2 regions of the Escherichia ruysiae genome follow, and region 1 is predicted to be linked to the other one. Evidence: predicted binding sites of a transcription regulator. Region 1 holds the regulator's gene; the other holds the start of a gene.

Region 1 (15,968 bases):
GTCGTAACCGTCTCGGCATACAGGCGATGTCTCGCGAAGAGATAGACCAGGCCAACAACGTACTACAAACGGTTCTGCATCAGTTAGCGAAAGCGCAGGCGACCCGCGATCTGGCAAAACTGGATCTTGAACGCACGGTGATCCGCGCACCGGCGGATGGCTGGGTGACCAACCTCAACGTCTATACCGGTGAGTTTATTACCCGTGGCTCAACGGCGGTTGCGCTGGTGAAACAGAACTCCTTCTATGTGCTGGCCTATATGGAAGAAACCAAGCTGGAAGGGGTGCGCCCTGGGTATCGCGCAGAGATCACGCCGCTTGGCAGTAACAAAGTGCTGAAAGGTACGGTTGATAGCGTCGCTGCCGGGGTCACCAACGCCAGCAGTACGCGCGATGATAAAGGAATGGCGACTATCGACTCTAACCTGGAGTGGGTGCGTCTGGCGCAACGAGTTCCGGTACGTATTCGTCTCGATAATCAGCAAGAGAACATCTGGCCTGCGGGCACCACCGCGACGGTGGTGGTCACTGGCAAACAGGATCGTGACGAAAGCCAGGATTCGTTCTTCCGTAAAATGGCTCATCGCCTGCGTGAGTTTGGTTAATCACGATGGGTATTTTCTCCATTGCTAACCAACATATTCGCTTTGCGGTAAAACTGGCGACCGCCATTGTGCTGGCGCTGTTTGTTGGCTTTCACTTTCAGCTGGAAACGCCACGCTGGGCGGTACTGACAGCGGCGATTGTTGCCGCCGGCCCGGCCTTTGCAGCAGGTGGCGAACCGTATTCTGGCGCTATTCGCTATCGTGGCTTTTTACGCATCATCGGCACATTTATCGGCTGTATTGCCGGGCTGGTGATCATTATTGCGATGATCCGCGCCCCTTTGCTGATGATTCTGGTGTGCTGTATCTGGGCCGGTTTTTGTACCTGGATTTCTTCACTGGTACGAATAGAGAACTCCTATGCGTGGGGACTGGCTGGTTATACCGCGCTGATCATTGTGATCACCATTCAGCCGGAACCGTTGCTGACGCCGCAGTTTGCCGTCGAACGTTGTAGTGAGATCGTTATCGGTATTGTGTGTGCGATTATGGCGGATCTGCTCTTTTCTCCGCGATCGATCAAACAAGAAGTGGATCGGGAGCTGGAAAGTTTGTTGGTCGCGCAATATCAATTAATGCAACTCTGTATCAAGCATGGCGATGGTGAAGTTGTCGATAAGGCCTGGGGCGACCTGGTTCGACGCACCACGGCGCTACAAGGTATGCGCAGCAACCTGAATATGGAATCTTCCCGTTGGGCGCGAGCTAATCGACGTTTAAAAGCGATTAATACGCTATCGCTGACGCTGATTACCCAGTCCTGCGAAACCTATTTGATTCAGAATTCGCGCCCGGAATTGATCACTGATACTTTCCGCGAATTTTTTGACACGCCGGTAGAAACCGCGCAGGACGTCCACAAGCAGCTCAAACGCCTGCGAAGAGTTATTACCTGGACCGGGGAACGGGAAACACCTGTCACCATTTATAGCTGGGTCGCGGCGGTAACACGTTATCAATTGCTCAAACGCGGTGTTATCAGTAATACAAAAATCAACGCCACCGAAGAAGAGATCCTGCAAGGCGAGCCGGAAGTAAAAGTAGAGTCAGCCGAACGTCATCATGCGATGGTTAACTTCTGGCGAACCACACTTTCCTGCATTCTGGGCACGCTTTTCTGGCTGTGGACGGGTTGGACTTCCGGCAGTGGCGCAATGGTGATGATTGCGGTAGTGACGTCACTGGCGATGCGTTTGCCGAATCCACGCATGGTGGCGATCGACTTTATCTACGGGACGCTGGCGGCGTTGCCGTTAGGGCTGCTCTACTTTTTGGTGATTATCCCAAATACCCAACAGAGTATGTTGCTGCTGTGTATCAGCCTTGCCGTGCTGGGATTCTTCCTTGGCATTGAAGTACAGAAACGGCGACTGGGTTCAATGGGGGCGCTGGCCAGCACCATCAATATTATCGTGCTGGATAACCCGATGACGTTCCATTTCAGTCAGTTTCTCGACAGCGCATTAGGGCAAATCGTTGGCTGTGTATTGGCGTTTATTGTTATTCTGTTAGTGCGGGATAAATCACGCGACAGAACCGGACGCGTATTGCTTAATCAATTTGTTTCTGCTGCTGTTTCCGCGATGACCACCAATGTCGCGCGTCGTAAAGAGAACCATCTTCCGGCACTTTATCAGCAGTTGTTTTTGCTGATGAATAAATTTCCCGGAGATTTGCCGAAATTTCGCCTGGCGCTGACGATGATTATCGCGCACCAGCGCCTGCGTGATGCGCCGATCCCGGTTAACGAGGATTTATCGGCGTTTCACCGACAAATGCGCCGCACAGCAGACCATGTGATATCTGCCCGTAGCGATGATAAACGTCGTCGGTACTTTGGGCAGTTGCTGGAAGAACTGGAAATCTACCAGGAAAAGCTACGCATCTGGCAAGCGCCACCGCAGGTGACGGAACCGGTGCATCGGCTTACCGGTATGCTCCATAAGTATCAACATGCGCTGACCGATAGTTAAGTTAAAACCGACGCCAAAAGCGTCGGTTTTTTCATGTCTATACTTAGCGATGAACGGCAGAACTCGCCGCGAAACGTGACGGTGGCAACAGATGAATATCTATACATTTGATTTTGATGAGATTGAGAGTCAGGAGGATTTTTATCGCGACTTTAGCCAAACCTTTGGCCTGGCGAAAGATAAGGTACGCGATCTCGACTCTCTATGGGATGTGTTAATGAATGATGTCCTGCCGCTACCGCTGGAGATCGAATTCGTTCATCTGGGAGAGAAAATGCGTCGCCGTTTTGGCGCGTTAATATTGCTGTTTGATGAGGCAGAGGAAGAGCTGGAAGGGCATTTGCGTTTTAATGTTCGTCATTAGCGCAAAAAAAAGCCCCCGAACCGGGGGCAATATCGTCGGACAAGACGATGAGGGTTTATTTGTACAGTTCAGCCGTAGCGTGCCAGGTGTCACCGCTACGAGCTTCAGTAATCTGGTAGGCCGTTGCGCCTTTTTCTTCCGCTTTTTTATTCAACATTTCACGCATATCCATCGGCGAAGACGCCACCCCGCTGACGGACACTGTACCGATAGCTTCACGGTTTTGCGCTTGTGAAGCATTAATGGAATCGGCAGCGAAGGCACCGAAAGAGAGAACAGAAAGTACGCTTAATACAGCAACAGTGGTTTTGATTTTCATGATTTTTACCTCGACATAATCTTTTAGCTGGGCCTTTGTTTCGTGACCCATATCACAAAATCAAGTATACACTAATTATTTGGCTAATTAATACCACGCTAACTGTTTCTATTGGATTTAAAGTGTTAAAAATATTAATTTTTATAACAAAGTGGAATTAAAAACATAGGGCACCATTATAAATGTCATTAATTTCAATATGATATAGTTTTTTGCATAATGTGCGATTATTACCCTATGTATTCGATATGTGAATGTTTTGTCGCAGCAAAGCGCACTATTCGTTAATAGATGACAGGGGAAAGCAGGGGGATAAGAGGCGAATGCAGCATTTTTCCCGCCGCCAGAAGCGGCGGGGTAGAGATTAAAGCTCCTGGTCGAACAGCTCTAAAATCGCTTCGTACAGGTCTTTGACGGTAAAACCTTTAGCAGGGGTGGTAAAGATGGTGTCATCACCGGCAATGGTGCCAAGAATACCTTCTGCTTTGCCCAGAGAGTCCAGCAGACGCGCAATTAATTGTGCCGCGCCAGGGCTGGTATGAATCACCACAACAGCGTCATTGTAGTCGATATCCAGCACCAGATTTTTCAGCGGACTGGAGGTGGTTGGTACGCCCAGTTCAGCTGGCAGGCAGTAAACCATTTCCATCTTGGCATTGCGGGTACGTACAGCACCAAACTTGGTTAACATCCGCGAGACTTTAGACTGGTTAATATTGTCAAAGCCTTGCTCCTGCAATGCGGCGACGATTTCGCCCTGGGAGCTAAATTTCTCTTCTTTAAGTAACGCTTTAAACGCTTTAACTAATTCTTCTTGCTTAGCCGAGCTTCGCATAAGTCACCCGATATGGTGGTTGATACAACATTATTGTGCATACAGATGAATTTTTATGCAAACAGTCTGCCCTGGAGAAGGCTGAAATAATGTTATGAAAGAGCGGGATTTTATCAAATTTCGTTATTGAGAAACATGCCTGCGTCACGGCATGTAAATTTCGCTTAAAAGTAAATTAATTGTTATCAAAATGATGTTGTTTTGGCTGAACGGTAGGGTATATTGTCACCACCTGTTGGAATGTTGCCCTAATGCATAAGCGACTGTTAATTACGTAAGTTAGCTCCCTGATTACGTCAATTAAATGCATAAACGCCAAATTTGCGTGACTACACATTCTTGAGAAGTGGTCATTGTAAACAGGGAATTTGTGGATTAAGGTCGCGGCAGCGGAGCAACATATCTTAGTTTATCAATATAATAAGGAGTTTAGGATGAAAGTCGCAGTCCTCGGCGCTGCTGGTGGTATCGGCCAGGCGCTTGCACTACTGTTAAAAACCCAACTGCCTTCAGGTTCAGAACTCTCCCTGTATGATATCGCTCCAGTCACTCCCGGTGTGGCCGTCGACCTGAGCCATATCCCTACTGCTGTGAAAATCAAAGGTTTTTCTGGTGAAGATGCGACCCCTGCTCTGGAAGGCGCAGATGTCGTTCTTATTTCTGCAGGTGTTGCGCGTAAACCGGGTATGGATCGTTCTGACCTGTTTAACGTTAACGCCGGTATCGTGAAAAACCTGGTACAGCAAGTTGCGAAAACTTGCCCGAAAGCGTGCATTGGTATTATCACTAACCCGGTGAACACCACTGTGGCTATCGCTGCAGAAGTGCTGAAAAAAGCCGGTGTTTATGACAAAAACAAACTGTTCGGCGTTACCACGCTGGATATCATTCGTTCCAACACCTTTGTTGCGGAACTGAAAGGCAAACAGCCGGGCGAAGTTGAAGTGCCGGTTATTGGCGGTCACTCTGGTGTTACCATTCTGCCGCTGCTGTCTCAGGTTCCTGGCGTAAGCTTCACCGAACAAGAAGTGGCTGATTTGACCAAACGTATCCAGAACGCGGGTACTGAAGTGGTTGAAGCGAAAGCCGGTGGCGGGTCTGCAACCCTGTCTATGGGCCAGGCCGCTGCACGTTTTGGTCTGTCTCTGGTTCGCGCACTGCAGGGCGAACAAGGCGTTGTAGAATGTGCCTACGTTGAAGGCGACGGTCAGTACGCACGTTTCTTCTCTCAACCGCTGCTGCTGGGTAAAAACGGCGTGGAAGAGCGTAAATCTATCGGCACCCTGAGCGCATTTGAACAGAACGCGCTGGAAGGTATGCTGGATACGCTGAAGAAAGATATCGCCCTGGGCGAAGAGTTCGTTAATAAGTAATTGATTAGCGGATAATAAAAACCGGAGCACAGACTCCGGTTTTTTGTTTTGAGCGCACGACTTAATTAGTCGCTGGATATTCCTGAATGGTGACCTGCAACGTTAGCTGCTTATCGTCACGCATCACTACAACTGGGATCACTGAGCCAGGTCGGATTTCCGCAACCTGATCCATCGTCTCCAGTGCGGAGATGGCTGGTTTGTTATCCACAGAGATAATCAGATCGTTGACCTGGATACCCGCGTTAGCCGCCGGACCATCAGGTGACACTTCGTTAACCACAATCCCTTGCAGTTGATCGATGCCGCCGCCCTGCGCGTGCAAAGGTGCGATTTCTCGTCCACCAATGCCAATGTATCCACGGATCACGCGACCATCGCGGATCAGCTTATCCATAATTTTGGTTGCTAACTGGAAAGGAATCGCAAAGCCGATACCTTCCGGCGTTTCGCCATCGTTACTCTTATCAAACGACAGCGTGTTGATACCCATCAGTTCTCCCAGCGAGTTCACCAGCGCGCCGCCGGAGTTACCGTGGTTAATGGAAGCATCGGTTTGCAGGAAGTTTTGCCGCCCGGTCGGGTTCAGGCCGATTCGACCTGTGGCACTGATAATGCCCTGGGTAATGGTCTGCCCAAGGTTATACGGGTTACCGATCGCCAGCACCACATCGCCAATGTGCGGTACGCGTCGTGAATTGATAGGAATAGTGGGTAAACCACCAGTGGCATTAATTTTAAGCACCGCCAGATCGGTTAGAGAGTCAGATCCCACCAGTAATGCTTCAAAAACACGACCATCCTGTAAGGCGACGATGATCTGATCGGCGTCGTTGATCACGTGTTTATTGGTGATGATATAACCGCGTTGATCCATGATCACGCCAGATCCCAGTGTACGGATCTCAAGCTGGTTGTGTGAGGCGGTGTTCAAACCACGGTTATAAACGTTGACTACCGCTGGCGCGGCGCGGCGAACCGCCAGATTATAGCTGGCAGGCGTCTCATCGGTACTGTCGAATTGCGGTGTGGAAAGCGGGTTAATGCTGCGCAGCGAAGGCATGGCAACCAGCAGAATAGCGCCGACAATTAATCCAATCGCAACGGAACGTAAGAGCTTCACAAACATGATGGAGGCGTCATTAAAAAAGGGAACGGCAGCAGCATACCACGAGTTAACCGGACATCACACGTCAGCCTGATGCCCGGTTTACGACATTAACGCATTAGCAGGTAAATGCTCTCATTGCCACGTACGATCTGCAGGGCGATGATGGCCGGTTTTGTCGCCAGCACTTTGCGCATTTCAGCGATCGAATTCACCCGATCGCGGTTGACGCCAATGATCACATCATCTTTTTGCAAGCCAGCCTGAGCGGCGGGGCTTCCTTTGACAACCTCATCGATCTTAATACCTTTGCCGCCATCTTTTAGCTGACCGTCACTCAACGTCGCGCCTTCCAGCGCAGGTGTGATCATCTCGGCACTGGCTGACGATGAGGTGCTGGTATCGAGCGTCACTTCTACTTCCAGCGGTTTGCCGTTACGCAGCAGGCCGAGTTTCACTTTCGTGCCCGGCTCGGTGGTCGCGATACGGGAACGCAACTCAGCAAAGCTATTCAGCGGTTTGCCGTTGAGACTGGTAATAATATCGCCTGCTTTCACGCCTGCTTTTGCCGAGCCAGAACCTGGCAGCACTTCGCTGACAAACGCGCCGCGCTGAACGTCTAAATTAAATGCTTTGGCGATATCGGCACTCATTTCGGTGCCTTTAATGCCTAACAGGCCGCGTTTGATTTCACCAAAGTCGATAAGTTGCTGCGCCAGGGTACGCGCCATATTACTCGGAATGGCAAAACCAATTCCTACGCTACCGCCGCCCGGGGCAAGGATTGCGGTGTTGATGCCAATTAATTCACCGTTAAGGTTTAACAGTGCACCGCCGGAGTTACCACGGTTAATAGAGGCATCGGTCTGAATAAAGTTTTCCAGACCTTCGAGATTTAACCCGCTGCGGCCTAATGCGGAAACAATCCCGGAGGTGGCGGTTTGCCCAAGACCAAACGGGTTGCCGACCGCGACGGCAAAATCACCGACGCGCAGTTTATCGGAGTCGGCAATGGCAATTTGCGTTAATTTGCCGGGATTCTGAATTTGCAACAGGGCAATATCGCTCTGCTCATCACCGCCAATCAGCTTCGCATCAAACTCACGCCCGTCATTGAGCTGAATACTGATTTTCTGTGCCTGATTAATGACGTGATTGTTGGTCAGCACATAACCTTTATTGGCATTGATTATGACGCCGGAACCTAAACCTTCGAAAGGTTGCGCAGGCTGATCCGGTAAATCATCACCAAAAAACTTTTTGAATTCTTCCGGAATTTTCTGCTCCTGGCTGGCGGTTCCTTCGACTCGAACACTGACCACTGCGGGAAGCACTTTTTCCAGCATCGGCGCCAGACTGGGCAGTGGCGCTTGACCGGCAACCTGGCCGGGAATCGATGCGATGGCCTGAAACGGCGCCGAGAGAGTTAACCCGACACTTAACGCTAATGCACTCAACAGCTGGGTTTGCTTTTTCATTATTCCTGCTCTCGTACCTGAATGATAAGAAAAAGAGATTCAAAACAGTTTGATGTTATTGAATTTTCAGATGGTAAACAATGAGACACCAGATTAAATGATAGTCGGGGGAAGAAGAGAAGAGGAGGGCGCAATGGCTGCGCCCGCAAAATAAATTAGTCGCGCTTCGCGCCGGTACGTAACAGGCCGGATGCGCCTTCAGAATAGTCACGCGGCATCTGCACCGGAGCCTGATCGTTGCTGGCTTCAGATTCTGCCAGACGATTGCGGAACGGGTTGGCTTCAGCAGACAGTTCCGGCAGCAGGCTGCTGGAGCTTTTCGCCATGTGTTGATACAGCTGGCGATAGTCGTGCGCCATAGTATCCAGTAATTCCGCGCTGCGGGCAAAGTGGTTAACCAGCTCTTCGCGATACTCGTCCAGTTCAGCTTTATTCTTTTCAAGTTCGTACTGCAACGCCTGTTGCTGGCGCAGTTTACGATTACCAAAACGCATGGCCACAGCACCAATAATGATGCCGACGACTAACCCAATTAGCGCATATTCCCAGGTCATGAACATCTCCCGTTGTCTTTTGTTTCCGTAGGGTGTTGGCTTCAGGCTCCATGCCTGCGGCTGATTATGCCACTATAACCGTTAATTCCACAGAAGTGGAATCCCGACTGCATATCGCGTAGTGTAGAACGGCCTTTTTTTCGTCAACCGTGAACAACGGCACACCGATTATTCAAGGAATAACAAGAACATCATGCAAAGCGTTACCCCGACATCGCAATACCTGAAGGCGCTCAATGAAGGCAGCCATCAACCCGACGACGTACAAAAAGAGGCCGTCAGTCGGCTGGAGATTATCTACCAGGAATTAATCAACAGCACGCCGCCAGTCGCCAGGGCTAGCGGGTTAATGGCACGGGTCGGTAAGCTGTGGGGTAAGCGCGAAGATACAAGCAACGCGCCGGTGCGTGGCTTATATATGTGGGGCGGTGTAGGGCGCGGAAAAACCTGGTTGATGGATCTTTTCTATCAAAGCTTGCCGGGAGAGCGAAAACAGCGGCTGCATTTTCACCGTTTTATGCTGCGGGTGCATGAAGAATTAACCGCATTGCAAGGGCAGAGCGATCCGCTGGAAATTATTGCCGATCGCTTTAAAGCCGAAACTGACGTGCTCTGTTTTGACGAATTTTTTGTTTCTGATATTACCGACGCCATGCTGCTGGGTGGCCTGATGAAAGCATTGTTTGCTCGCGGCATAACGCTGGTGGCGACGTCAAATATTCCACCGGATGAGCTTTATCGCAATGGCCTGCAACGTGCGCGTTTTCTTCCTGCAATTGATGCCATTAAACAGTATTGTGATGTTATGAACGTGGACGCCGGTGTTGATTATCGGCTGCGTACCCTTACTCAGGCGCATCTGTGGCTGTCGCCGCTTAATGATGAAACGCGTGAGCAGATGGATAAGCTGTGGCTGGCGCTGGCAGGTGCAAAACGAGAACAAGCCCCTACGCTGGAAATCAATCATCGACCGCTGGCGACGATGGGCGTAGAAAACCAGACGCTGGCGGTGTCATTTACCACGCTGTGCGTTGATGCCCGCAGCCAGCATGACTATATTGCGCTCTCACGTCTGTTTCACACGGTGATGTTGTTTGATGTGCCCGTCATGACGCGGTTGATGGAGAGTGAAGCGCGGCGTTTCATTGCGCTGGTGGATGAATTTTACGAGCGCCATGTCAAGCTGGTGGTGAGCGCGGAAGTACCTTTGTATGAGATTTATCAGGGCGAGCGGCTGAAGTTTGAGTTCCAGCGTTGCCTGTCACGTCTGCAAGAGATGCAAAGCGAAGAGTATTTGAAGCGCGAGCATTTGGCGGGTTAAAACCTGTCACAAATCACAAAAAGGGGTCGATCTTTGACCCCGACTTCTCTATAATCTTGCGACCCCACGTTACAAGAAAGTTTTTTTCCCAAAACTTTTTGTGTGCTGGCATAGGCTATTCGAAGGGGTAGGTTTGCCGGACTTTGTCGTGTGAACCTCAACAATTGAAGACGTTTGGGTGTTCACCAACGTGTAACTATTTATTGGGTAAGCTTTTAATGAAAACTTTTACAGCTAAACCAGAAACCGTAAAACGCGACTGGTATGTTGTTGACGCGACCGGTAAAACTCTGGGCCGTCTGGCTTCCGAACTGGCTCTGCGCCTGCGCGGTAAGCATAAAGCGGAATACACTCCGCACGTAGATACTGGTGATTACATCATCGTTCTGAACGCTGACAAAGTTGCTGTAACCGGCAACAAGCGTACTGACAAAGTGTACTATCATCACACCGGTCACATCGGTGGTATCAAACAAGCGACCTTTGAAGAGATGATTGCTCGCCGTCCTGAGCGTGTGATTGAAATCGCGGTTAAAGGCATGTTGCCAAAAGGCCCGCTGGGTCGTGCTATGTTCCGTAAACTGAAAGTTTACGCGGGTAACGAGCACAACCACGCGGCACAGCAACCGCAAGTTCTTGACATCTAATCGGGATTATAGGCAATGGCTGAAAATCAATACTACGGCACTGGTCGCCGCAAAAGTTCCGCAGCTCGCGTTTTCATCAAACCGGGCAACGGTAAAATCGTTATCAACCAACGTTCTCTGGAACAGTACTTCGGTCGTGAAACTGCCCGCATGGTAGTTCGTCAGCCGCTGGAACTGGTCGACATGGTTGAGAAACTGGATCTGTACATCACCGTTAAAGGTGGTGGTATCTCTGGTCAGGCTGGTGCGATCCGTCACGGTATCACCCGCGCTCTGATGGAGTACGACGAGTCCCTGCGTTCTGAACTGCGTAAAGCTGGCTTCGTTACTCGTGACGCTCGTCAGGTTGAACGTAAGAAAGTCGGTCTGCGTAAAGCACGTCGTCGTCCGCAGTTCTCCAAACGTTAATTGCTTTCTGCTCCGGCAGAATACAATTTGCGAAAAAAACCCGCTTCGGCGGGTTTTTTTATGGCTAAAATCTGAATCAGCGTAAAAATGGAAAGGTGCTTTTTGCTACCGCCTGACAGGCAGGTAAAACAAAAACAACATCGCCGATAAGGGATTAAGTCAACCATTTCAGACTAAAGCGCATCTCTTTTTCCCCATTTCTGGTATCGACTTACCACAAAGGTCGCAAAATCTGGTAAACTATCATCCAATTTTCTGCCCAAATGTCGGGTATTGCTCATTTTTTGTTTGATTTTCGAACAAAGAGAGTCGTTCCTTACTGGGTAACATAACTTCTGACTGGCCACCTGGTGGCTGGTAGCAGTAAAAATTCTGACTATACCTGGAGGTTTTCATGGCTGTCGCTGCCAACAAACGTTCGGTAATGACGCTGTTTTCCGGTCCTACTGACATCTATAGCCATCAGGTCCGCATTGTGCTGGCTGAGAAAGGTGTAAGTTTCGAGATCGAACACGTGGAAAAGGACAATCCGCCTCAGGATCTGATTGACCTCAACCCGAATCAGAGCGTTCCGACCCTGGTGGATCGTGAACTGACCCTGTGGGAATCTCGCATCATTATGGAATATCTGGATGAGCGTTTCCCGCATCCGCCACTGATGCCTGTTTACCCGGTAGCTCGCGGTGAAAGCCGTCTGTACATGCACCGTATCGAAAAAGACTGGTACACGCTGATGAACACCATCATCAACGGTTCAGCCTCTGAAGCCGATGCCGCACGTAAGCAACTGCGCGAAGAACTGCTGGCGATTGCGCCGGTCTTCGGTCAGAAGCCGTACTTCCTGAGCGATGAGTTCAGCCTGGTCGATTGCTACCTTGCTCCGCTGCTGTGGCGTCTGCCGCAACTGGGCATCGAGTTTAGCGGCCCGGGTGCGAAAGAGCTGAAAGGCTATATGACCCGCGTCTTTGAGCGTGACTCTTTCCTTGCTTCTTTAACTGAAGCAGAACGTGAAATGCGTCTGGGCCGGAGTTAATCTGTATGGATTTGTCACAGCTAACACCACGTCGTCCCTATCTGCTGCGTGCATTCTATGAGTGGTTGCTGGATAACCAGCTCACGCCGCACCTGGTGGTGGATGTGACGCTCCCTGGCGTGCAGGTTCCTATGGAATATGCACGTGATGGGCAAATCGTACTCAACATTGCGCCGCGTGCGGTTGGCAATCTGGAACTGGCGAATGATGAAGTGCGTTTTAACGCGCGCTTTGGTGGCATTCCGCGTCAGGTTTCAGTACCGCTGGCTGCCGTGCTGGCTATCTACGCCCGCGAAAATGGCGCAGGAACAATGTTCGAGCCTGAAGCTGCCTACGATGAAGATGCCAGTATCATGAATGATGATGAAGCGTCGGCAGATAATGAAACCGTTATGTCGGTTATTGATGGCGATAAGCCCGATCACGATGATGACCATCATCCTGACGATGAACCGCCACAGCCTCCACGCGGTGGACGCCCGGCATTGCGGGTTGTGAAATAAATGATAAACAGGCCCATGTGGCCTGTTTTGCTATCTACCTTCTTTTCGCCTGATTTTAATACTGTGTTACGATAACTTCGCTATTATCCGTCAACATATTTTCCCAGAAAGAGCTCTATGAACGCATTTGATCCGCAAGCAGAAGATTCTCCGGCTACTATCGGTCGTAACTTGCGTCGTCGTCCACTGGCGCGCAAAAAACTCTCCGAAATGGTGGAGGAAGAGCTGGAGCAGATGATCCGCCGTCGTGAATTTGGCGAAGGTGAGCAACTGCCATCTGAACGCGAACTTATGGCGTTCTTTAACGTTGGGCGTCCTTCGGTACGTGAAGCGTTGGCGGCGTTAAAGCGCAAAGGTCTGGTACAAATTAATAATGGTGAACGCGCTCGTGTCTCGCGTCCTTCTGCGGACACCATCATCGGCGAGCTTTCCGGCATGGCAAAAGATTTTCTTTCCCATCCTGGCGGGATAGCCCATTTCGAACAGTTACGTCTGTTCTTTGAGTCCAGCCTGGTGCGCTATGCGGCTGAACATGCCACCGATGAACAAATTGATTTGCTGGCCAAAGCACTGGAAATCAACAGTCAGTCGCTGGATAACAACGCCGCGTTTATTCGTTCAGATGTTGATTTCCACCGTGTGCTGGCAGAGATCCCTGGGAACCCGATCTTTATGGCGATCCACGTTGCTCTGCTCGACTGGCTGATCGCCGCCCGTCCGACAGTCGCCGATCAGGCGCTGCACGAGCATAACAACGTTAGTTATCAGCAGCATATTGCGATCGTTGATGCGATCCGTCGTCACGATCCCGATGAAGCCGATCGCGCATTGCAATCGCACCTCAACAGCGTTTCTGCCACCTGGCACGCCTTCGGTCAAACCACTAACAAAAAAAAATAATGCCACTTTAGTGAAGCAGATCGCATTATAAGCGTTCTGTATGATGTGTTGCTTATTTGATCTGGTATAACAGGTATAAAGGTATATCGTTTTTAACAGGCAAGCATCACTTCAGAGGTATTTATGGCAACAAATTTACGTGGCGTAATGGCCGCACTCCTGACTCCTTTTGACCAACAACAAGCACTGGATAAAGCGAGTCTGCGCCGCCTGGTTCAGTTCAATATTCAGCAGGGCATCGACGGTTTATACGTAGGTGGTTCAACCGGCGAAGCCTTTGTGCAGAGCCTTTCCGAGCGTGAACAGGTACTGGAAATCGTCGCGGAAGAGGCGAAAGGCAAGATTAAATTAATCGCTCACGTAGGTTGCGTCAGCACTGCTGAAAGCCAACAACTTGCGGCATCCGCTAAACGTTATGGCTTTGATGCCGTCTCTGCCGTTACGCCGTTCTACTATCCTTTTAGCTTTGAAGAACACTGCGATCACTATCGGGCAATCATTGATTCAGCGGATGGTTTGCCGATGGTGGTGTACAACATTCCGGCGTTAAGCGGCGTTAAACTGACCCTGGATCAGATCAACACTCTGGTTACGTTGCCGGGTGTCGGGGCGCTGAAACAGACCTCTGGCGATCTCTATCAGATGGAGCAGATCCGTCGTGAACATCCTGATCTGGTGCTCTACAACGGTTACGACGAAATCTTTGCTTCCGGCCTGCTGGCGGGCGCTGATGGTGGTATCGGTAGTACCTACAACATCATGGGCTGGCGTTATCAGGGCATCGTTAAGGCGTTGAAAGAGGGCGATATTCAAACCGCGCAGAAACTGCAAACCGAGTGCAACAAAGTCATTGATTTGCTGATTAAAACAGGCGTATTCCGTGGCCTGAAAACAGTTCTTCACTATATGGATGTGGTGTCCGTTCCGCTGTGCCGCAAACCGTTTGGTCCGGTGGATGAAAAATATCTGCCAGAACTGAAGGCGCTGGCTCAGCAGTTGATGCAAGAGCGCGGGTGAGTTTTTCCCCTCACTCGCCCCTACCGGGTGAGGGGAAATAAACGCATCTGTACCCTACAACTTTCATACCAAAGCGTGTGGGCAACGCCCATCGCGGGAGACTCACAATGAGTACTACAACCCAGAATATCCCGTGGTATCGCCATCTCAACCGCGCACAATGGCGAGCATTTTCCGCTGCCTGGTTGGGATATCTACTTGATGGTTTTGATTTCGTTTTAATTGCCCTGGTACTCACCGAAGTACAAGGTGAATTTGGGCTGACGACGGTGCAGGCGGCAAGTCTGATCTCCGCAGCCTTTATCTCACGCTGGTTCGGCGGCTTGATGCTTGGGGCTATGGGGGATCGTTACGGGCGTCGTCTGGCAATGGTCACCAGTATCGTTCTCTTCTCGGTCGGGACGCTGGCTTGTGGCTTTGCGCCAGGCTACATCACTATGTTTATCGCTCGTCTGGTGATCGGCATGGGGATGGCAGGAGAATACGGTTCCAGCGCCACCTATGTCATTGAAAGCTGGCCAAAACACCTACGTAACAAAGCCAGTGGTTTTCTGATTTCCGGTTTCTCTGTGGGTGCTGTCGTTGCCGCTCAGGTTTACAGCCTGGTGGTTCCGATCTGGGGCTGGCGTGCGCTGTTCTTTATCGGCATCTTACCGATCATCTTTGCTCTCTGGCTGCGTAAAAATATCCCGGAAGCGGAAGACTGGAAAGAGAAACACGGGGGTAAAGCACCGGTACGCACAATGGTGGATATTCTTTACCGTGGTGAACATCGCATCGCCAATATCGTGATGACACTGGCGGCAGCTACTGCGCTGTGGTTCTGCTTTGCCGGCAACCTGCAAAATGCCGCAATCGTCGCTGTTCTTGGGCTGTTATGCGCCGCAATTTTTATCAGCTTTATGGTACAGAGTACGGGCAAACGCTGGCCAACCGGTGTGATGCTGATGGTGGTTGTGTTGTTTGCTTTCCTCTACTCATGGCCGATTCAGGCGCTGCTGCCGACGTATCTGAAAACTGAGCTGGCTTATAACCCACATACGGTCGCCAATGTGTTGTTCTTTAGTGGTTTTGGTGCGGCGGTGGGTTGCTGCGTCGGTGGCTTCCTCGGTGACTGGCTGGGAACGCGCAAAGCCTACGTTTGTAGCCTGTTAGCTTCACAATTGCTGATTATTCCGGTGTTTGCGATTGGCGGCGCAAACGTCTGGGTACTCGGTCTGTTACTGTTCTTCCAGCAAATGCTTGGTCAGGGCATCTCCGGGATCTTACCGAAACTGATCGGCGGTTATTTCGATACCGACCAGCGTGCAGCGGGGCTGGGCTTTACCTACAACGTCGGCGCACTTGGCGGCGCACTGGCTCCAATCCTCGGCGCGTTGATCGCTCAACGTCTGGATCTGGGCACTGCGCTGGGATCGCTCTCGTTCAGTCTGACGTTCGTGGTGATCTTGCTGATTGGTCTGGATATGCCATCCCGCGTTCAGCGTTGGCTGCGCCCGGAAGCGTTGCGGACTCATGACGCTATCGACG
Region 2 (15,968 bases), 1.6 Mb from region 1:
CTGCGTTTACTGGTAGATAATGAAATCTTGCTGATTGCCGGTTATGAAGGCGTTTCATTGTGGCGAACAGGCGAAGTGAACGATGGAAACATTGTTTTTTCGCCACGCGGCTGGAGTGATTTTTGTCCGCAGAAAGAGGGGGCGTTATGTCAGCTTCCCTGAAGAATCAACAAGGCTTTAGCCTGCCGGAAGTGATGTTGGCAATGGTGCTGATGGTGATGATTGTCACTGCGTTATCGGGGTATCAGAGAACATTAATGAACAGTCTTGCCAGCAGAAACCAGTATCTGCAACTCTGGCGGCATGGCTGGCAGCAAACGCAACTGCGCGCGATTTCGCCACCTGCCAACTGGCAGGTTAACCGAATGCAGACATCGCAGGCGGGATGTGTCAGCATCAGCGTTACGTTAGTTTCACCCGGGGGCAGAGAAGGCGAGATGACCCGCCTGCATTGCCCGCATCGTCAGTAGTCAGGAGCCGCTATGTTAAGGGTCTACCATTCCAATCGTCTGGACGTGCTGGAAGCGTTGATGGAGTTTATCGTCGAACGCGAACGGCTGGACGATCCTTTCGAACCAGAAATGATTCTGGTGCAAAGTACCGGTATGGCGCAGTGGCTGCAAATGACGCTGTCGCAGAAGTTCGGCATTGCGGCAAACATTGATTTCCCGCTGCCGGCGAGCTTTATCTGGGATATGTTCGTCCGCGTATTGCCGGAGATCCCCAAAGAGAGCGCCTTCAACAAGCAAAGCATGAGCTGGAAACTGATGACTCTGCTGCCGCAACTGCTGGATCGCGAAGATTTTACCCTGTTGCGTCATTATCTGACTGACGATAGCGACAAGCGCAAGCTGTTTCAGCTTTCCTCAAAAGCGGCGGATCTGTTTGACCAGTATCTGGTCTATCGCCCGGACTGGCTGGCACAGTGGGAAGCGGGGCGCCTGGTTGAAGGGCTGGGAGAAGCGCAGGCCTGGCAAGCTCCCTTGTGGAAGGCGCTGGTGGAATATACCCATGAACTGGGGCAACCGCGCTGGCACCGTGCCAATCTCTATCAACGCTTTATCGAAACGCTGGAGTCCGCGACGACCTGCCCGCCGGGGTTACCTTCGCGTGTCTTTATATGCGGTATTTCCGCGTTACCGCCTGTTTATCTACAGGCGCTACAGGCGCTGGGTAAACATATTGAAATCCATCTTCTGTTTACCAACCCTTGCCGTTATTACTGGGGTGATATTAAAGATCCGGCTTATCTGGCAAAGCTTCTGGCTCGCCAGCGGCGACACAGTTTTGAAGATCGCGAATTGCCGCTATTCCGCGATAGCGAAAACTCCGGACAGTTGTTTAACAGCGACGGCGAACAGGATGTTGGTAACCCGCTACTGGCCTCGTGGGGCAAACTGGGGCGCGACTACATCTATCTGCTTGCCGATCTCCAGAGCAGTCAGGAGCTGGATGCTTTTGTCGATGTTACGCCAGACAGCCTGTTGCATAACATCCAGTCCGATATTCTGGAACTGGAAAACCGTGCGGTCGCAGGCGTGAATCTGAGCGAGTTTTCCCGCAGCGACAACAAACGTCTGCTTGATCCGCAGGATAACAGCGTCACCTTCCACGTATGCCACAGCCCGCAGCGCGAAGTGGAAGTTTTGCACGATCGCCTGCTGGCGATGCTGGAAGAAGATCCGACACTTACTCCACGCGACATCATCGTGATGGTGGCCGACATCGATAGCTACAGTCCGTTTATTCAGGCTGTATTTGGTAGCGCGCCTGCGGATCGTTACCTGCCTTATGCCATTTCCGACCGTCGGGCGCGGCAGTCGCATCCGGTGCTGGAAGCGTTTATCAGCCTGTTATCACTGCCAGACAGCCGCTTTGTGTCGGAGGACGTGCTGGCGCTGCTGGACGTGCCGGTACTGGCGGCGCGGTTTGATATCACCGAAGAAGGGCTACGTTATTTACGTCTGTGGGTTAATGAATCCGGCATTCGCTGGGGGATTGATGACGACAACGTTCGCGAGCTGGAACTCCCCGCCACCGGGCAACACACCTGGCGATTTGGCCTGACACGCATGTTGCTGGGCTATGCAATGGAGAGCGCCCAGGGCGAGTGGCAATCGGTTCTTCCTTATGACGAATCGAGCGGCTTAATTGCAGAACTGGTAGGGCATCTGGCGTCACTGCTAATGCAACTGAATATCTGGCGTCGCGGCCTGGCGCAGGAGCGTCCGCTTGAGGAGTGGCTGCCGGTTTGTCGCGATATGCTCAACGCCTTCTTCCTGCCGGATGCGGAAACCGAAGCGGCGATGACGCTTATTGAGCAGCAGTGGCAAGCGATTATCGCCGAAGGTTTAGGTGCGCAGTATGGCGACGCGGTGCCGCTGTCACTGTTACGTGATGAACTGGCACAACGCCTGGATCAAGAACGTATCAGCCAGCGTTTTCTTGCGGGGCCGGTTAACATTTGTACGCTGATGCCAATGCGTTCAATCCCGTTCAAAGTGGTTTGCCTGCTGGGGATGAACGATGGCGTTTACCCACGCCAGCTTGCACCATTGGGCTTTGATTTAATGAGCCAGAAACCGAAGCGTGGCGACCGTAGCCGTCGCGATGACGACCGCTATCTGTTCCTGGAAGCGTTAATTTCCGCACAGCAAAAACTCTATATCAGCTATATCGGGCGTTCTATCCAGGATAACAGTGAACGTTTCCCGTCGGTGCTGGTGCAGGAACTGATCGACTACATCGGACAAAGTCATTATCTGCCGGGTGATGAAGAGCTTAACTGTGATGAAAGCGAGGCAAGAGTAAAAGAGCATCTTACGTGCCTCCATACCCGGATGCCGTTTGATCCGCAAAACTACCAGCCTGGCGAGTTACAAAGCTATGCACGTGAATGGCTACCGGCAGCCAGCCAGGCAGGCAAGGCGCATTCTGAATTTGTCCAGCCTTTACCGTTTACCTTGCCAGAAACCGTGCCGCTGGAAACGCTACAACGATTCTGGGCGCATCCGGTGCGAGCGTTTTTCCAGATGCGTTTACAGGTGCATTTTCGTACCGAAGACAGCGAAATTCCCGATACCGAGCCATTTATTCTCGAAGGGCTTAGCCGTTATCAAATCAATCAGCAGTTATTAAATGCGTTGGTGGATCAGGATGATGCAGAACGCTTGTTCCGCCGCTTCCGGGCGGCAGGGGATTTACCGTACGGTGCTTTTGGTGAAATTTTCTGGGAAACGCAGTGTCAGGAGATGCAGCAGCTTGCCGACAGAGTCATTGCCTGTCGCCAGCCGGGGCAGAGTATGGAAATCGATCTCGCGTGCAACGGTGTGCAGATTACTGGGTGGTTGCCGCAGGTTCAGCCGGATGGCCTGCTGCGCTGGCGTCCCTCTTTGCTCAGTGTGGCACAGGGAATGCAACTTTGGTTAGAACACCTTGTCTACTGTGCCAGTGGTGGTAACGGTGAAAGCCGCCTTTTTCTACGCAAAGACGGCGAGTGGCGTTTCCCGCCGCTTGCGGCCGAACAGGCTTTACATTACCTCTCACAACTGATTGAGGGGTATCGTGAAGGAATGTCCGCGCCGTTGCTGGTGTTACCTGAAAGTGGCGGCGCATGGCTAAAAACCTGTTATGACGCGGCAAACGATGCCATGCTGGATGACGATTCCACGTTGCAAAAAGCTCGAACGAAATTCCTTCAGGCTTACGAGGGCAACATGATGGTGCGTGGTGAAGGTGATGATATCTGGTATCAACGGCTCTGGCGGCAATTAACGCCAGAGACAATGGAAGCCATCGTTGATCAGTCGCAGCGTTTCTTGTTACCGCTATTTCGTTTTAATCAGTCATGAGTTCTGTATAAAAATTGCGCAATTCATCTGCTTACTTTATGATGCGCACCAGTCACGGACTGATGGTTATATAGATACTGGCTGGCTCGTTCAGCACAAGATTATATTCTGCCGGATAATTTTCTTTAAGCTATTGAATCTGGTTGAAAAATAAAGTTGATAATGAGGTTCGTGAATGCCCCGCAGCACCTGGTTCAAAGCATTACTGTTGTTTGTTGCCCTTTGGGCACCCTTAAGTCAGGCAGAAACGGGATGGCAGCCGATTCAGGAAACCATCCGTAAAAGTGATAAAGATAACCGCCAGTATCAGGCTATACGTCTGGATAACGGTATGGTGGTCTTGCTGGTTTCTGATCCGCAGGCGGTTAAATCGCTTTCGGCGCTGGTAGTGCCCGTTGGGTCGCTGGAAGATCCTGAAGCGTATCAGGGGCTGGCACATTACCTTGAACATATGAGTCTGATGGGTTCGAAAAAGTACCCTCAAGCAGATAGCCTCGCTGAATATCTTAAAATGCACGGCGGCAGTCACAATGCCAGCACGGCACCATATCGCACGGCTTTCTATCTGGAAGTTGAGAACGATGCCTTGCCCGGTGCGGTAGATCGCCTGGCCGATGCTATTGCAGAACCCTTGCTCGACAAGAAATATGCCGAACGTGAACGTAATGCAGTGAACGCTGAATTAACCATGGCGCGCACGCGTGACGGGATGCGCATGGCGCAGGTCAGCGCAGAAACCATTAACCCGGCGCACCCAGGTTCAAAGTTTTCTGGCGGTAACCTGGAAACTTTAAGCGACAAACCCGGTAATCCTGTGCAGCAGGCGCTGAAAGATTTCCATGAGAAATATTACTCTGCCAATCTGATGAAGGCGGTTATCTACAGCAACAAGCCATTGCCGGAACTGGCAAAAATGGCGGCGGACACCTTCGGTCGCGTGCCTAACAAAGAGAGCCAGAAACCGGAAATCACCGTGCCGGTAGTCACCGACGCGCAAAAGGGCATTATCATTCATTACGTCCCGGCGCTGCCGCGTAAAGTGCTGCGCGTCGAGTTTCGCATCGATAACAACTCGGAGAAGTTCCGTAGTAAAACGGATGAGTTGATTACCTATCTGATTGGTAATCGCAGCCCAGGTACACTTTCTGACTGGCTGCAAAAGCAGGGATTAGTTGAGGGCATTAGCGCCAACTCCGATCCTATCGTCAACGGTAACAGCGGCGTATTAGCGATTTCTGCGTCCTTAACCGATAAAGGTCTGGCGAATCGCGATCAGGTTGTGGCGGCCATTTTCAGCTACCTCAATCTGTTACGCGAAAAAGGGATTGATAAACAGTATTTCGATGAGCTGGCGAATGTGCTGGATATCGACTTCCGTTATCCGTCAATCACCCGTGATATGGATTACGTCGAATGGTTGGCGGATACCATGATTCGCGTTCCTGTTGAGCATACGCTGGATGCAGTCAATATTGCCGATCGGTACGATGCTAAAGCAGTAAAAGAACGTCTGGCGATGATGACGCCGCAGAACGCGCGTATCTGGTATATCAGCCCGAAAGAGCCGCACAATAAAACGGCTTACTTTGTCGATGCGCCGTATCAGGTCGATAAAATCAGCGCACAAACCTTCGCTGACTGGCAGAAAAAAGCCGCCGACATTGCGCTCTCCTTGCCGGAGCTTAACCCCTATATTCCTGACGATTTCTCGCTGATTAAGTCAGAGAAGAAATACGACCATCCAGAACTGATTGTTGATGAGTCGAATCTGCGTGTGGTGTATGCGCCAAGCCGTTATTTTGCCAGCGAACCCAAAGCAGATGTCAGCCTGATTTTGCGTAACCCGAAAGCCATGGACAGCGCCCGTAATCAGGTAATGTTTGCGCTCAATGATTATCTCGCAGGGCTGGCGCTTGATCAGTTAAGCAACCAGGCGTCAGTTGGTGGCATTAGTTTTTCCACCAACGCTAACAACGGCCTTATGGTCAATGCTAATGGTTACACTCAGCGGCTGCCGCAGCTTTTCCAGGCTTTGCTGGAGGGCTACTTTAGCTATACCGCTACGGAAGATCAGCTTGAGCAGGCGAAATCCTGGTATAACCAGATGATGGATTCCGCAGAAAAGGGCAAAGCGTTTGAGCAGGCGATTATGCCCGCGCAAATGCTCTCACAGGTGCCGTACTTCTCGCGAGATGAGCGACGTAAAATTTTGCCCTCCATCACTCTGAAAGAGGTGCTGGCTTACCGCGACGCCTTAAAAACGGGGGCACGACCAGAGTTTATGGTTATCGGCAACATGACCGAAGCCCAGGCAACAACGCTGGCACGCGATGTGCAAAAACAGTTGGGCGCTGATGGTTCAGAGTGGTGTCGTAACAAAGATGTAGTGGTTGAGAAAAAACAGTCCGTCATCTTTGAAAAAGCCGGTAACAGTACCGACTCTGCCCTGGCAGCGGTTTTCGTACCGACTGGCTACGATGAATACACCAGTTCAGCCTACAGTTCTCTGCTGGCGCAGATTGTTCAGCCGTGGTTCTACAATCAGTTGCGTACCGAAGAACAGTTGGGCTATGCCGTGTTCGCGTTTCCTATGAGTGTAGGGCGTCAGTGGGGCATGGGCTTCTTGCTGCAAAGCAATGATAAACAGCCCTCATACCTGTGGGAGCGATACAAAGCCTTTTTCCCAACCGCAGAGGCAAAATTGCGGGCGATGAAGCCAGAAGAGTTTGCCCAAATCCAGCAGGCGGTGATTACCCAGATGCTGCAGGCACCGCAAACGCTCGGCGAAGAAGCATCGAAGTTAAGTAAAGATTTCGATCGCGGCAATATGCGCTTCGATTCGCGTGATAAAATCGTGGCACAGATAAAACTGCTGACGCCGCAAAAACTGGCCGATTTCTTCCATCAGGCGGTGGTCGAGCCGCAAGGCATGGCTATCCTGTCGCAGATTTCCGGCAGCCAGAACGGGAAAGCCGAATATGTGCATCCTGAAGGCTGGAAAGTATGGGAGAACGTCAGCGCGTTGCAGCAAACAATGCCCCTGATGAGTGAAAAGAATGAGTGATGTCGCCGAGACACTAGATCCTTTGCGCTTGCCCTTACAGGGCGAGCGCCTGATTGAAGCCTCTGCCGGCACAGGCAAAACCTTTACGATTGCGGCGCTCTATTTGCGCCTGTTACTTGGACTAGGCGGTTCCTCCGCCTTTCCCCGCCCATTGACCGTTGAAGAACTGCTGGTAGTAACCTTTACCGAGGCTGCCACTGCAGAATTGCGCGGTCGTATCCGTAGCAATATTCATGAATTACGCATCGCCTGTCTGCGTGAAACCACCGACAATCCGCTGTATGCACGCCTGCTGGAAGAGATCGACGATAAAGCGCAAGCCGCGCAGTGGTTGCTGTTAGCTGAGCGACAGATGGATGAAGCAGCAGTCTTTACCATCCACGGTTTTTGCCAGCGAATGCTCAACCTGAATGCCTTTGAATCCGGCATGTTGTTTGAGCAGCAGCTGATTGAAGACGAGTCTCTACTGCGCTACCAGGCCTGCGCCGATTTCTGGCGTCGCCATTGCTACCCGTTACCGCGTGAAATTGCCCAGGTCGTCTTTGAAACCTGGAAAGGGCCGCAGGCGTTACTGCGAGATATTAACCGTTATCTGCAAGGGGAAGCGCCGGTTATCAAAGCGCCGCCGCCCGATGATGAAACTCTGGCTTCCCGCCATGCGCAAATTGTGGCGCGTATCGATGCCGTAAAACAGCAGTGGCGCGACGCAGTGGGTGAACTGGATGCGCTGATCGAATCTTCCGGTATTGATCGCCGCAAGTTTAACCGTAGCAATCAGGCTAAATGGATAGACAAGATCAGCGCCTGGGCAGAAGAAGAGACCAACAGTTATCAGTTGCCAGAGTCGCTGGAAAAATTCTCCCAGCGTTTCCTGGAAGATCGCACGAAAGCCGGGGGGGAAACCCCGCGACATCCGCTGTTTGAGGCGATCGATCAACTGCTTGCCGAACCATTGTCGATCCGTGATGTGGTGATCACCCGCGCATTGGCTGAGATCCGCGAAACAGTAGCGCGCGAAAAACGCCGCCGTGGCGAACTGGGCTTTGATGACATGCTAAGTCGGCTCGATTCCGCGCTGCGTAGCGAAAGCGGAGAGGCGCTGGCAACGGCGATCCGTACGCGCTTTCCAGTGGCAATGATCGACGAATTTCAGGATACCGACCCCCAGCAGTACCGGATTTTCCGCCGTATCTGGCACCATCAGCCGGAAACGGCGTTATTGCTGATTGGTGACCCGAAGCAGGCCATTTACGCATTCCGTGGCGCAGACATTTTCACCTACATGAAGGCGCGTAGCGAAGTTCACGCTCACTACACCTTAGATACCAACTGGCGTTCTGCGCCGGGAATGGTGAACAGTGTGAACAAACTTTTCAGCCAGGCTGATGACGCTTTCATGTTCCGCGAAATTCCGTTTATTCCAGTGAAATCAGCCGGAAAAAATCAGGCACTGCGTTTTGTATTTAAAGGTGAAACGCAGCCGGCGATGAAAATGTGGCTGATGGAAGGTGAAAGCTGCGGTATTGGCGATTATCAAAGTACCATGGCGCAGGTATGTGCTGCGCAAATCCGCGACTGGCTACAGGCCGGGCAGCGGGGCGAAGCATTGCTGATGAATGGCGACACCGCGCGTCCTGTTCGCGCCTCGGACATCAGTGTGCTGGTACGCAGCCGCCAGGAGGCCGCCCAGGTGCGCGATGCCTTAACGCTGCTGGAAATCCCTTCCGTTTACCTTTCGAACCGCGACAGTGTTTTTGAAACACTGGAAGCGCAGGAGATGCTTTGGCTGTTGCAGGCTGTAATGACGCCTGAACGTGAGAACACTCTGCGCAGTGCGTTAGCAACGTCGATGATGGGGTTGAACGCCCTGGATATCGAAACGCTGAACAATGACGAACATGCGTGGGATGCGGTAGTTGAAGAGTTCGATGGTTATCGGCAAATCTGGCGTAAACGTGGCGTTATGCCGATGCTGCGGGCGCTGATGTCGGCGCGTAACATTGCAGAAAACTTGCTGGCAACGGCAGGCGGTGAGCGGCGTCTTACCGATATCTTGCATATCAGCGAACTGCTACAAGAAGCCGGAACGCAGCTGGAAAGTGAACATGCGCTGGTACGCTGGTTATCGCAACATATCCTCGAGCCAGATAGTAATGCCTCCAGCCAACAAATGCGCCTCGAAAGTGATAAACATCTGGTGCAGATTGTCACGATCCATAAATCAAAAGGGCTGGAATATCCGCTGGTCTGGTTGCCATTTATTACCAATTTCCGCGTCCAGGATCAGGCGTTTTATCACGATCGCCACTCGTTTGAGGCTGTTCTGGATCTTAACGCTGCGCCAGAAAGTGTCGATCTCGCCGAGGCCGAACGTCTGGCGGAAGATCTGCGTTTGCTTTACGTGGCGCTGACGCGTTCGGTTTGGCATTGCAGTCTCGGCGTTGCACCGCTGGTGCGCCGTCGTGGCGATAAAAAAGGTGACACCGACGTCCACCAAAGTGCGCTCGGGCGTTTGCTGCAAAAAGGGGAACCGCAAGATGCGGCAGGGCTTCGCACCTGTATTGAAGCGTTATGCGATGATGATATTGCCTGGCAAACGGCACAAACTGGTGATAACCAGCCCTGGCAGGTTAATGATGTTTTAACTGCAGAACTGAATGCGAGGACGCTACAACGATTGCCCGGCGATAACTGGCGTGTCACCAGCTACTCCGGTTTGCAGCAGCGTGGTCATGGTATCGCTCAGGATCTGATGCCACGGCTGGATGTTGATGCCGCAGGCGTGGTCAGCGTCGTTGAAGAACCGACGTTAACACCGCATCAGTTCCCGCGTGGCGCCTCACCGGGGACGTTCTTGCACAGCTTGTTTGAAGACCTCGATTTTACCCAGCCGGTTGCCCCGAACTGGGTGCGGGAAAAACTGGAACTTGGCGGCTTTGAACCGCAGTGGGAACCGGTGTTGACTGAGTGGATCACCGCTATTCTTCAGGCACCGCTCAATGAAACTGGCGTCACTCTGAGTCAGCTTTCCGCCCGCGATAAACAGGTGGAGATGGAGTTTTACCTGCCGATTAGCGAGCCGCTTATTGCCAGCCAGCTTGATGCGCTAATCCGCCAGTTTGACTCGCTATCCGCTGGCTGTCCGCCGCTGGAGTTCATGCAGGTACGCGGCATGTTAAAAGGCTTTATCGACCTGGTGTTCCGCCACGAAGGGCGTTATTACCTGCTCGACTATAAATCTAACTGGTTGGGTGAAGACAGTTCGGCTTACACCCAACAGGCTATGGCAGCGGCAATGCAGGCACACCGCTATGATCTGCAATATCAGCTTTATACCCTGGCGCTGCACCGTTATCTGCGTCATCGCATTGCTGATTACGACTATGAGCGCCACTTTGGCGGCGTTATTTATCTGTTCCTGCGTGGCGTTGATAAAGAACATCCGCAACAAGGGATCTACGCGACCCGACCCAACGCCGGGTTGATTGACCTGATGGATGAGATGTTTGCCGGTATGACCCTGGAGGAGGCGTAATGAAATTGCAAAAGCAATTACTGGAAGCTGTGGAGCACAAACAGCTACGCCCGCTGGATGTGCAATTTGCCCTGACTGTGGCGGGTGATGAACATCCTGCCGTCACCCTCGCGGCGGCACTGTTAAGTCATGATGCCGGAGAGGGACACGTCTGTTTGCCGCTTTCACGACTGGAAAATAACGAGGCGTCGCATCCGCTGTTGGCGACCTGTGTCAGTGAAATCGGTGAGCTACAAAATTGGGAAGAGTGCTTGCTGGCTTCACAAGCGGTCAGCCGGGGAGATGAACCAACGCCAATGATCCTCTGTGGCGATCGTCTCTACCTGAATCGCATGTGGTGTAATGAGCGCACAGTGGCGCGATTTTTCAACGAAGTGAATCATGCCATTGAGGTGGATGAAGCTCTACTGGCGCAAACCCTGGACAAACTTTTTCCAGTAAGCGATGAAATTAACTGGCAAAAAGTGGCGGCAGCGGTGGCGCTGACACGGCGGATCTCGGTGATTTCCGGCGGCCCTGGCACCGGTAAAACGACCACCGTAGCGAAGTTGCTGGCTGCGTTAATTCAGATGGCAGACGGCGAACGCTGCCGTATCCGTCTGGCTGCACCAACGGGGAAAGCTGCTGCGCGCTTAACCGAATCGCTTGGCAAGGCTTTGCGCCAGTTACCGCTGACCGATGAACAAAAGAAACGCATTCCGGAAGATGCCAGCACTTTGCACCGATTGCTGGGTGCGCAGCCAGGTAGCCAGCGTTTACGTCATCATGCCGGTAACCCGCTGCATCTTGATGTGCTGGTGGTAGATGAAGCGTCAATGATCGATCTGCCTATGATGTCGAGACTGATCGACGCCTTGCCCGATCATGCGCGAGTGATCTTTCTCGGCGATCGTGATCAACTGGCCTCGGTTGAGGCTGGGGCTGTGCTGGGCGATATCTGCGCCTATGCCAACGCGGGCTTTACCGCCGAGCGTGCCGGGCAGCTAAGCCGCCTGACGGGAACTCACGTTCCGGCAGGAACTGGCACAGAAGCGGCATCTTTGCGTGACAGTCTCTGCCTGCTGCAAAAAAGCTACCGTTTCGGCAGCGATTCTGGCATTGGTCAGTTAGCTGCGGCGATTAACCGTGGTGATAAAACGGCAGTGAAAACGGTTTTTCAGCAGGATTTTACTGACATCGAAAAACGGCTTTTGCAGAACGGCGAAGACTATATTGCGATGCTTGAAGAAGCTCTTGTGGGTTACGGACGTTATCTGGATCTGCTACAAGCACGTGCCGAGCCGGATTTAATCATTCAGGCGTTCAATGAATACCAGCTTTTGTGCGCCCTGCGGGAAGGGCCGTTTGGCGTCGCTGGACTGAATGAGCGAATTGAACAGTTTATGCAACAGAAGCGCAAAATTCATCGTCATCTGCACTCTCGTTGGTACGAAGGCCGACCGGTGATGATTGCCCGTAATGACAGCGCGCTTGGGTTGTTTAATGGCGATATCGGTATTGCGCTGGATCGCGGGCAGGGGACGCGCGTCTGGTTTGCGATGCCGGACGGCAATATCAAGTCAGTACAACCGAGCCGCCTGCCAGAGCACGAAACCACATGGGCGATGACGGTACATAAATCGCAGGGATCGGAGTTCGACCATGCGGCGTTGATTTTACCGAGCCAGCGTACACCGGTAGTAACGCGAGAACTGGTTTACACTGCGGTAACCCGCGCGCGTCGACGTTTGTCTCTGTATGCCGATGAGCGTATTTTGAGTGCGGCAATCGCCACTCGTACCGAGCGACGTAGCGGGCTGGCAGCGTTGTTTGGTGCGCGGGAGTGAACGTGAATGCCTGATGCGACGCTGGCGCGTCTTATCATGCCTACGGAGTGCTGCGTAGGTCGGATAAGGCGTTCACGCCGCATCCGACGATGAGTGCCAATGCCTGATGCGACGGATGCGCGTCTTATCATACCTGGAAGTATTGCGTATGCCGCATCCGGCTATATTCATCGCTTACCCTAAATCCGCCATCAACACTTTGGATTTACGCTGGTAGTTGTACAACTGCTTTTTACTCTCCGGCAGTAAATCAATATCCACCGGGGTAAATCCGCGCTCCTGGAACCAGTGAATACTGCGCGTGGTCAGCACAAACAATTTGCTTAACCCGCTCTGCTTCGCCTGAGCGGCAATGCGTTCCAGTAAAACCTCGCCCCGTGATGAACTACGGTAATCCGGGTGTACTGCCACACAGGCCATTTCGCCAATCTTCTCTTCCGGGAACGGATAAAGCGCGGCGCAGGCAATAGTTGTGTTATCGCGCTGAATAATAGTGAATTTGTCGATTTCCATCTCCAGTTGTTCGCGAGAACGACGTACCAGAATGCCTTGCTGCTCCAGCGGGCGAATCAACTCCAGAATGCCGCCAATATCGTTGATTGTTGCGCGACGAATCTGCTCCGCGCTTTCCATCACAATTTGCGTACCGATACCGTCACGTGAGAACAACTCTTGCAACAGCGCGCCATCTTCCTGATAACTGATTAAATGACAGCGACGAACACCACTGCGGCAGGCTTTCACCGCACCACGCAAAAAGCGCACCGTACCGGAGTTGTAATCGCCTTTCTCTTCCTGGGCTTCTACCCGCGCCTGCGCCTCGTTAGGGAAAAGTTCGGAGACAATATCGCCATCATCATTGGTGACGCCCTGTGAAGAGCAAAAACCAATCATCTTCTCGGCTTTCAGTTTGATGGCAAGTTGTGTGGCAATCTCTTCCGAGGTCAGGTTAAAGCTCTCGCCAGTGACCGAAACCGCCACCGGGCCCATCAGCACAATGGCACCGCTATCCAGTTGGCGATGAATCGCTTCTTCGTCAATCCGCCGGATGCGTCCGCTATGGCAGTAATCCACGCCATCATCCACGCCCAGCGGTTGTGCAATAATAAAATTGCCACTGACGACGTTGATATGAGCGCCCTGCAACGGCGTGTTGTTGAGGCTCATCGACAGGCGAGCAGTGATGTCCAGTTGCAATGTCCCCGCAGCCTGCTTCACCAGCTCCAGCGTTTTGCCGTCAGTCACGCGTATATTCTTGTGGTACAGCGGTTCGTGATGATGCGCCGCCAGATTCGCGTCGATCTGTGGACGCGCGCCATAGACGACGACCAGACGGATGCCGAGGCTGTGCAACAACCCGATATCATTAACGATACTGGAGAAATTCTCATGCTCAATGGCTTCGCCGCCGAGCATGATGACAAACGTTTTTCCCCGGTGGGTATTGATATAAGGAACCGAATGGCGGAATCCCTCGACCAGCTCGGTTTTACGTTCCTTCACCACGGCACACCTCTTTGCATGATTATTCGAAATTAATGTATTTTTATTCTGTTTTTTTGCCGTGTGCAAGTGCGAATTTTACGCATGAGCAACTTTTTTATCAGTAATGCCGTGAATATAAAAAGAATGTTTACCGTTTTATAGATGACAGATTATGCGTCTTTCGCTAAAGTTTCCGGTCAAATTGGTCGTTTACTTGTTACACAGCTTAGATTTTTTTGCTCGGGAGAGGCATGTCAGGATCCAATACTGCAATCAGCCGTCGTCGTTTACTGCAAGGCGCGGGTGCCATGTGGCTATTGAGCGTAAGTCAGGTCAGCCTGGCTGCGGTCAGCCAGGTCGTGGCGGTGCGCGTCTGGCCTGCGTCCAGCTATACCCGTGTGACGGTTGAATCAAACCGTCAGCTGAAATATAAGCAGTTCGCGTTGAGTAATCCTGAGCGCGTGGTGGTGGATATTGAAGATGTAAACCTGAACTCGGTGCTCAAGGGGATGGCGGCACAAATTCGTGCTGACGACCCGTTCATCAAGTCAGCACGCGTCGGGCAATTTGATCCGCAAACCGTGCGGATGGTTTTTGAATTAAAGCAAAACGTAAAACCACAGATGTTTGCCCTCGCGCCGGTTGCCGGATTTAAAGAGCGTCTGGTGATGGATCTCTATCCGGTCAATGCGCAGGATATGCAAGACCCGCTGCTGGCGCTGCTGGAGGATTACAACAAAGGCGATCTCGAAAAACAGGTGCCGCCTGCGCAAAGTGGTCCGCAGCCAGGTAAGGCAGGGCGCGATCGCCCAATTGTCATCATGCTTGACCCTGGCCACGGTGGCGAAGACTCTGGCGCGGTGGGGAAATACAAAACGCGTGAAAAAGATGTGGTATTACAGATTGCCCGCCGTCTGCGCTCTCTGATCGAGAAAGAGGGCAATATGAAGGTGTACATGACGCGTAATGAAGACATCTTCATTCCATTGCAGGTGCGCGTAGCAAAAGCACAGAAACAACGTGCTGACCTGTTTGTCTCTATCCATGCAGATGCCTTTACCAGCCGCCAGCCGAGCGGCTCCTCGGTGTTTGCGCTTTCGACCAAAGGCGCAACCAGTACTGCGGCAAAATATCTGGCGCAAACCCAGAACGCCTCGGACTTAATTGGTGGTGTGAGCAAAAGTGGCGACCGCTATGTCGACCACACCATGTTTGATATGGTTCAGTCGCTGACCATTGCCGACAGCCTGAAGTTTGGTAGAGCAGTACTGAATAAACTAGGGAAAATCAATAAGTTGCATAAAAATCAGGTCGAGCAGGCCGGGTTTGCCGTGCTGAAAGCGCCTGATATTCCCTCCATTCTGGTCGAAACGGCGTTTATCAGTAACGTTGAGGAAGAGCGCAAACTGAAAACGGCGACTTTCCAGCAGGAAGTTGCAGAGTCCATTCTTGCGGGAATTAAAGCGTATTTTGCCGATGGAGCGACGCTGGCGAGAAGGGGATGATAAAAAGGCGCTGAATGGCGCCTTTTTTATGGGAGAGCAGAAACAAAAAAACACCCGTCAGGGTGTTTAAGTATTGGTTGCGGGGGCCGGATTTGAACCGACGACCTTCGGGTTATGAGCCCGACGAGCTACCAGGCTGCTCCACCCCGCGTCACCGTACTGCTTTTACTTCATCAAATTTTGATTGGTTGCGGGGGCCGGATTTGAACCGACGACCTTCGGGTTATGAGCCCGACGAGCTACCAGGCTGCTCCACCCCGCGTCACCGTACTGCTTTACTTCATCAAATTTTAATTGGTTGCGGGGGCCGGATTTGAACCGACGACCTTCGGGTTATGAGCCCGACGAGCTACCAGGCTGCTCCACCCCGCGTCCGTGGATGCGCACTATACTCCGCTCGCGTTTTCATGCAACCTTTTTTTTACCCGGATCACGGATTTGGCATGATTTTGAACAAAAACAAAACGCTACCGTCTATTTTTTGTGCAAAATTTGCGTCAGGGAGAGTCTGCTCATTTCATTAAACGCGACGGTTTGTTATCTTCGTTGTGCCTTATTTTTTAACCTGAAGAAGAGAACAATGAAAGGACGTTGGGTAAAGTACCTTCTTATGGGCGCTGTTGTGGCGATGCTTGCCGCCTGCTCCTCCAAACCAACCGATCGCGGACAGCAATATAAAGACGGGAAATTTACCCAGCCTTT

What was found. The regulator ArgR, encoded in region 1, controls arginine synthesis, uptake and breakdown. The targets are predictions, from matches to a motif close to ANTGAATAAAAATACANT.
Positions count from the first base shown of each region.
Region 2: argA (amino-acid N-acetyltransferase) is a predicted target of ArgR. The motif match lies at 13,814-13,831, and genes of this name have one in related genera.

Region 1 covers NZ_JAVIWS010000001.1:3,159,394-3,175,361, forward strand. The annotation lists gene aaeA (p-hydroxybenzoic acid efflux pump subunit AaeA) at 1-605, shown strand, start outside; gene aaeB (p-hydroxybenzoic acid efflux pump subunit AaeB) at 611-2,578, shown strand; gene RGV86_RS15310 (barstar family protein) at 2,670-2,942, shown strand; gene yhcN (peroxide/acid stress response protein YhcN) at 2,998-3,261, opposite strand; gene argR (transcriptional regulator ArgR) at 3,626-4,096, opposite strand; gene mdh (malate dehydrogenase) at 4,531-5,469, shown strand; gene degS (outer membrane-stress sensor serine endopeptidase DegS) at 5,531-6,598, opposite strand; gene degQ (serine endoprotease DegQ) at 6,688-8,055, opposite strand; gene zapG (Z-ring associated protein ZapG) at 8,211-8,609, opposite strand; gene zapE (cell division protein ZapE) at 8,803-9,930, shown strand; gene rplM (50S ribosomal protein L13) at 10,149-10,577, shown strand; gene rpsI (30S ribosomal protein S9) at 10,593-10,985, shown strand; gene sspA (stringent starvation protein SspA) at 11,380-12,018, shown strand; gene sspB (ClpXP protease specificity-enhancing factor) at 12,024-12,521, shown strand; gene nanR (transcriptional regulator NanR) at 12,639-13,421, shown strand; gene nanA (N-acetylneuraminate lyase) at 13,545-14,438, shown strand; gene nanT (sialic acid transporter NanT) at 14,546-15,968, shown strand, end outside.
Region 2 covers NZ_JAVIWS010000001.1:1,590,769-1,606,736, reverse strand. The annotation lists gene RGV86_RS07975 (DUF2509 family protein) at 1-162, shown strand, start outside; gene RGV86_RS07970 (prepilin-type N-terminal cleavage/methylation domain-containing protein) at 147-470, shown strand; gene recC (exodeoxyribonuclease V subunit gamma) at 483-3,851, shown strand; gene ptrA (pitrilysin) at 4,027-6,915, shown strand; gene recB (exodeoxyribonuclease V subunit beta) at 6,908-10,450, shown strand; gene recD (exodeoxyribonuclease V subunit alpha) at 10,450-12,276, shown strand; gene argA (amino-acid N-acetyltransferase) at 12,451-13,782, opposite strand; gene amiC (N-acetylmuramoyl-L-alanine amidase AmiC) at 14,013-15,266, shown strand; tRNA gene RGV86_RS07935 (tRNA-Met) at 15,341-15,417, opposite strand; tRNA gene RGV86_RS07930 (tRNA-Met) at 15,452-15,528, opposite strand; tRNA gene RGV86_RS07925 (tRNA-Met) at 15,562-15,638, opposite strand; gene mltA (murein transglycosylase A) at 15,847-15,968, shown strand, end outside.